One region of the Bacillus sp. T-10(2022) genome, then DNA from elsewhere that is predicted to be linked to it. Evidence: predicted binding sites of a transcription regulator. Region 1 holds the regulator's gene; each other region holds the start of a gene.

Region 1 (2,275 bases):
CCGTGAATACGGTCAGCATCTCATCCCAAATGGTCAGTTCGGATTCCAATCCCGTATCCTGGGCCATATAGCCGATTGTGACGCCTTTTGGTTTGATAATTTCACCGCCATCATGGGAAAGGTGCCCGGCTATGATTTTTAGCAGAGTGGATTTTCCGGCGCCATTTCGGCCGACAAGAGCAATTCGATCTTTATTTTGAACTTCGAGCTTCATATTTGATAAAATAAGTTCAGCTCCATAATATTTCGATAGTTGATTGATTTGTAATAAAATCATAGATTTCACCTCAATTGATTATAGTTAGTGTAACGTATTTTAGTTATTATCGGCAACAGCTTGGTTCCATGGTAAACAAAAGCTGTTACATAAAGTGGAATAATAGTGTATGATTTAGGAGGGGTTACTTAAATGGGAGACTTAACGCATTTTAATGAACAGGGCAGGGCCAAAATGGTCGATGTGAGTGCTAAGCCTGAAACAACCCGGACGGCAGTGGCTCAATCGAGCATTTTATTGAATGATGAAATATATGAATTGGTCACGAATCAGAAAATGAAAAAAGGTGATGTACTGGCTGTTGCACAGGTTGCAGGAATAATGGCCAGCAAAAATACATCCAATATCATTCCGATGTGCCATCCCATTGCTCTGCAAGGGGTCAATATAGCCTTTGAGTGGGAAAAAGAAGAACAAGGATACAGGCTTAGGATTGAAACGGAAGCTAAGACAAAAGGAAGTACAGGTGTGGAAATGGAAGCGTTAACAGCTGCATCCGTGACTGCCTTGACAGTTTATGACATGTGTAAGGCCATTGATAAGGGAATGGTGATCGGGCCTACATTCTTAGTGGAGAAAACAGGCGGAGTTTCCAGTAACGATTATAAAAGACAAGTAAAACAAACAGATAGAGATTAAGTTGAAAAGCATGTGTGAAGGCGGGGAAGAACAATGAACCATGACCCAAAGATACCGCAGGCAACAGCCAAAAGGTTGCCATTGTATTATCGATTTTTAAAGAACTTACATTCCTCAGGCAAACAAAGAGTTTCCTCTGCAGAGCTAAGCGAAGCTGTAAAAGTGGATTCTGCCACCATACGCCGTGATTTTTCCTACTTTGGCGCGCTTGGGAAAAAAGGCTACGGCTACAATGTCAATTATTTATTATCCTTCTTTAGAAAAACACTAGATCAAGATGAATTGACCAAAGTCGCTTTAATCGGGGTAGGAAATTTAGGAACCGCTTTTTTAAATTACAATTTCATGAAAAATAATAATACAAAAATTGAAATGGCTTTCGAAGTTTCTGAAGAAAAAGTCGGCAAGCGAATAGCTGATGTGCCCATCTATCATATGGATCAAATCGATACACTATTGCAGGAAAATAATATCACTGCGGCTATATTGACAGTGCCTGCACAGGTAGCCCAGACGATAACCGATCGTCTAGTCAAAGCTGATATAAAAGGAATATTGAATTTTACACCTGCAAGGCTGACCGTGCCTCCATCAATAAGGGTTCACCACATTGACCTGGCCGTGGAGCTTCAGTCGCTCATCTACTTCCTGAAACATTATCCTGTTGTGGAAGAAGCCGCTTTGGAGGAATGAAAAAAACGCTGCATCTTTGCAGCGTTTTTTTATTTTTTCTTATTTTTTTGTGCGGCTTTAATCTTAAAGTGAAGCATGATCATGCGTAAGCCCGATCCAAAGTCAAGAGTCGCAATAAGGACAAGTATGTAGGCGAAGAGCCCCCATCCAGAAGAATTGACGGTTTGAATCGCGATAGCGGTAAAAAGAGCTCCTAAGCCTGCATAGATGATGCCCATGAATAAGGGTGATTGACGTTTCATAATAAACCTCCGATGAAGGCCTGTGCAGTATCTATCATCTTCTCTATATCCTCCCGATATACCACTTGAAGGATGATAACAAGCGTATTCATCGCAATATGAGCGCTCATTGATACGAGAATGCGGCCTGTTTTTGCATAAAGGAAAGCAAAAGTGAAGCCCATTGCCGTATATAAAAGAAGATGTTCAAATTCACCATGCGCCAAGCCGAAAATAACTGAGCTGATTAAAGCTGAAATAAAGAAGTTAAAGCGTTTATGAAGTGATCCGAAAATGATTTTCCGGAAAATTAATTCTTCCAATATAGGTCCAATTACTGAAGTGACGAAAATGACCATGGGGACTTTGTAAATGAGTGAAATGAGTTGCTGCGTATTTTCAGATTCAGACTCCACCCCAAGCATCTGTTCAATGCTGCCGGCAA
Region 2 (2,275 bases), 670 kb from region 1:
CGATTTGATTGCCTTTAACACCCGTTACAGGCAGACCTGTCAAGAACTCAACGCCGCGTGCTTCCAAGCTTGTCATCGCACGTTCGATTAAGTGGTCAGGCAGGACCGGAAGGATTTTTGGACCAGCTTCCACAAGCTTGATTTTCAAGTCCTTGAAGTCCACTCCGAACTTTTTAGCGATTTTAGGGAAGTGATCCACGATTTCACCGATTAGCTCGACGCCCGTCAATCCGCCGCCGCCGATCACGATGGTTGCGTCCGCTTCATTATTTGTTTGTGCATATTCGCGAATGCGATCTTCGATATGTTTGTAGATCTTGTTTGCATCATTTACGGATTTCAAGACCATGCTGTTTTCCTCAAGTCCCGGAATGCCGAAGAATCCTGTTTGGCTTCCCAAAGCAACGACCAGGGCATCATAAGATAAAGTGGAACCATTGGCAAGTTTCACTTCTTTGTTATCGACTGAGAAAGACTCCACTTTGGAAATGACAAGGTCGATATCTTTTCCTTTGAAAAGCTTTTCCAACGGAATGGAAACGGCTTGTTCGGAAATGGATCCGCCTGCAAGACGGTGCAATTCGGTGATGATTTGGTGCGTTGGAAATTGGTTCACCACGGTAACCTGCACTTCATCTCTTTTGTAATATTCACGTACGGATAAGGCAGATAGCAATCCAGCGTAACCCGCACCTAAGATGACGATTTGTTTTGACATAGTTAATCCCCCGTCCTTACTGATTGAAAGTTTATCAAATTATTTTTGGTTTTTACGTTCTGAAGAGACTTCAAGAAAAGCTTGGGCGAAACGGAAAAGCTTTTGTGCTTGCGGATCTTTCATCATTCTTAACAGACCAAAAAGACCGATCACATCAGTATTCGCTTCTGCACGATCCTTAGCTTCAATGGCATTAGCCGCAAGCCCTTTCACTGAGCCCACTACAGGTGTAGCGATCTCCGAAATGGCGCTGACCGTATCATTTTTCAAAACATCATCAGTCGCAACCGATTGAGCGAAATCATAAGACTTTGTTAAAATATTCACTAACTCAGTCAGTTTTGGTAACTGCTCAACTAAAGTGTTCAATGATTCCTGAACCTCAGGCTTTAATAATTGGTCCAGTACATCTAATTGTTTTTGGCGGGCATTAAGTTGTTCAGTTTGTGATTGGGTAATCGTTTCTGACATATCCAATTCTCCTTTGCAATAAGCATTTTGTTGATGTAAATAGAAAAACTTGTAAAATATTACACAATGTGTGACAAGAAAAAATACTAACAAAAATGTAATAAATGCTATCCTATAGTATATCCCTTTAGTGGCTTGAAAACAGCTGATTTTTTAAAAAAGATTCATAAAATAATCTTTTCCTGCTTATTTTAAGTACAGATTCTAATGGGATATCCCAGTATTTACCTAAAATGAACTTTAAGAGGGTGTCTAACATCGAAGCCTGTCATACATATTTCCATCTTGATTTGCCATCCTAAATGATGGAGGTGAAAAAATGTGACTGATTCAGAATCTAAACTTACAGAAGAGAATAATGATAAGAAGCTTCATAAACTGGTTGGCAGTATGGAATATACAAAAGCACAACTATCGGAAGGTATGAATGGAATTTCTGAAGTTTACCTCAAAAACAGTGAGGAAGGCACATCGGAAACACCTGATAAATAATATTATTGTGTAAGCATAGCGAAACAGTTATGCTTACTTATTTTTGTAATAAATCCCACTCTTATTTCTCAAACTACAGTTGTTTAAATATTCTAAAAATAAACTTGACTTTATCATGAATTGACGTAAGATAAAGTATATAGCCATAGTGTAAACAAGTAGAAATTCTACTCTGCCATCGCCTAAAATGGACTCGGTGACTTAAAAGATGAATCTATAAATAACTGTCGAATCTAATAGACTTCGCTGCCCAGCGAAGCTAAACCTAGATCAAAAACCAGTTATATCAATTATTTCTTATTGATATGACTGGTTTTTTTTTTCATCATTCATCTTGTTCCGTTTTTGGCCTAAGAAAATCCAGCGGCTGGCTGATACTCTTTCACACATTTCTATTAATCGGTGCAATGGGCGCAAGGCAAAGTATTTTAAATCTTGTAGCAGGGGTGGGAGTTATATGATAGGTACGAAGCAAACTAGGCTGGCAATTGATGTAGGCGGAACTTTTACGGATGTGTTCGTTTTTGATGAAAGTACGAAGGAAATTTCAATTACGAAAACGTCGTCGACTCCTTTGAATCCAGAGATCGGTAT
Region 3 (2,275 bases), 230 kb from region 1:
GACGCCACCACGGAAAAGCATAAGCAGTGCTGCCAAGATGTACATGATACCAATACGTTTATGGTCAACCGTTGTTAACCACTCACGCCATAAGTAACCCCATTTTTTAAAATAGGTAATTCCGGCAACAACCGCAATCATGGTTAAACCAATGGCAACCATGGATGCATAAATCGCAGGACTTGGATGAGGTACGGCAAATCGATCAAAGTAATCCATACTTTTGTGACTCCTTTCAGGAAAATATTCCTTATCTTGTAAACCTAGTTGTTTTATCGAACGAAATTAATTCTTAGTGATCATGATTCATGTTGCTGTGTTCTGAATGTTCCTCGTGTGAATCCTTGGAATCATTTTCTTCCTTATCAGAAGATCCGTGGTCATGACCAGCATTTTCCCCTTCAGGAGCTGGAGAAAACTCTAAGTGAGTTCCAGTGTAAGTGGATTGTCCCACATGACCAGGTTTTAATAATTCATTGAATTTTTCCTCAGTAATCGGTTTAGCAGTAGCTTTAATTTCATCTACCCACTTATCGTATTCTTCTGCAGAAAGTACATTAACGTTGAACGTTTGCTGAGCAAAACCTGAACCACTGAAGTTTGAATTTCGACCCATATACTCTCCTGGTACATCAGCTGCTAAGTGCAACGTATTAACCATGTCCGACATCGCGTATTTTTGTCCTCCAAGTTGCGGAATCCAGAAACTTGAGATTGGACCGAATGAGTAAAGTTTAAATTCAATTGGTCGGTTAGTAGGTAAAAACAGATAGTTGACTGTTTCGATATCTTCTTCCGGATAACTAAAATGCCACTTCCAGTTGGAAGATGAAGCATAAATAATTAAAGGTTCCTGATCACCGTATCCTTTAGGTGTTGCCTCAACTTCATTTGTTGTTTTAACAGTAACAACGGATAGGAAAGCGACGATTAGAATTGGGATCGCAACCCAAATTATTTCAAGAACCTTACTTCCTTCAATATGAGGCGGTTCATAATCATCACGTTGTTTGGAAGCACGATATTTCATTATCATGAAGATATACAGTACCATAACGACAAGGACGACAAAGGCCATTGTCCATATCGAAATCATAATAACATCTGCTTGTGTTGCAGCTACCGGCCCTTTAGGGTCCAAGACCATTAATGGGTTATCGCAACCGGTTAGCACAGTGGCAATAGTAAAAAGTATAGTTAATAGAGCCCATTTTATTTTCATAGTACTACCCCTTTCTTACATAATAAAATTCCAATTGGTAATTATTCGGACAAAGTGTTACCATGTTCACAAACCCCGACATACCAATATTAATCCCAAGTCTAAAAAAAGACAATACAAAGTGACATCTGTCACATAAAGTTCATTAAAGAGCAGTAAGAAGATGGTAAATGAACTGAAATGTTCGAAAATCTTCAGCAAATGAAATATAATAAATGTTTCATATCTTGCCTTTGAAAATTTCACTTATCAGTACAGGATTGCAGATAGTACCGATCCTCTTTCCATTTAATATTACTCTAATATAATGAAATAAAAATTTCACATTATATTCACTGTGTATATTGCCTCAAAACTCTTAAAGATTATGAATTATATTACCTATCCTGTCAATTAGGTATTTATCGTTAGAAAACATGATTTAAAACGGATTTTTTTCACTCGGCCATGGAGGTTGGTAAATGGTAGACACATTGGACACGATATTGTCTCCATGCTTCAATATCCTATGATCCAACACAGGTCAATATTATATATATATAAGGAAACGACGAGTTTGAAATGAAATTGGGTTCTTTCGCAATCCTTATGGCCTGTCAGTATTTTTAAAACAGCCGTTTAGCAATAGGCTTGGTAGTAGTGGTTCTATCAAATCCCCTTTAGCAAAACCCACTGTCCTATAACCCCATATTGATACCTGTATCCCTTTTGAATTTTTAATTAAAAGTACATAGAAAAAAATCCACGAAAAAAGGACTTCTTAAAAGTGTCCTTTTCTCGTGGATATAGTTTAAAATGTAACAAATCGGTATTTCGATTCTGATATACATAAAATGAAAGCGTATTCATTGATTGAGATCAAGTTGACTCAAATTCAGCAAGTTAGGCAAAAGAACAACTAGTTCTGTTTAGAAAAACAGTATATTGCCCTATATTCCTCGTTTTAGTTACTGAATTCTGTACTTCTGTTTGTTGGAGCTTTAGCCTTTGTTTTCATTTTTATGATTTTAGTCGTTTCCGGTTCAATTCTTTTGCCTTTATGTGTATTCATTA

Evidence for each region. Region 1 encodes Rex, which represses fermentation and respiration genes when NADH is low (regulators of the CRP and FNR family bind a similar motif). Its sites were predicted from a motif close to TTGTGAAATATTTCACAA; they were not measured.
Region 2: OSJ91_RS04865 (helical membrane plugin domain-containing protein) is a predicted target of Rex. The motif match lies at 1,239-1,256, and genes of this name have one in related genera.
Region 3: qoxA (cytochrome aa3 quinol oxidase subunit II) is a predicted target of Rex. The motif match lies at 1,342-1,359, and genes of this name have one in related genera.

The regions. Positions count from the first base shown of each region.
Region 1 covers NZ_CP113518.1:325,474-327,748, forward strand. The annotation lists gene OSJ91_RS01675 (ABC transporter ATP-binding protein) at 1-277, opposite strand, end outside; gene moaC (cyclic pyranopterin monophosphate synthase MoaC) at 410-916, shown strand; gene OSJ91_RS01685 (redox-sensing transcriptional repressor Rex) at 950-1,609, shown strand; gene OSJ91_RS01690 (YdiK family protein) at 1,639-1,851, opposite strand; gene OSJ91_RS01695 (CPBP family intramembrane glutamic endopeptidase) at 1,848-2,275, opposite strand, start outside.
Region 2 covers NZ_CP113518.1:994,938-997,212, forward strand. The annotation lists gene OSJ91_RS04860 (NAD(P)/FAD-dependent oxidoreductase) at 1-718, opposite strand, end outside; gene OSJ91_RS04865 (helical membrane plugin domain-containing protein) at 758-1,189, opposite strand; gene OSJ91_RS04870 (hypothetical protein) at 1,511-1,681, shown strand; gene OSJ91_RS04875 (hydantoinase/oxoprolinase family protein) at 2,139-2,275, shown strand, end outside.
Region 3 covers NZ_CP113518.1:556,683-558,957, reverse strand. The annotation lists gene qoxB (cytochrome aa3 quinol oxidase subunit I) at 1-219, opposite strand, end outside; gene qoxA (cytochrome aa3 quinol oxidase subunit II) at 293-1,222, opposite strand; gene OSJ91_RS02690 (hypothetical protein) at 2,166-2,275, opposite strand, start outside.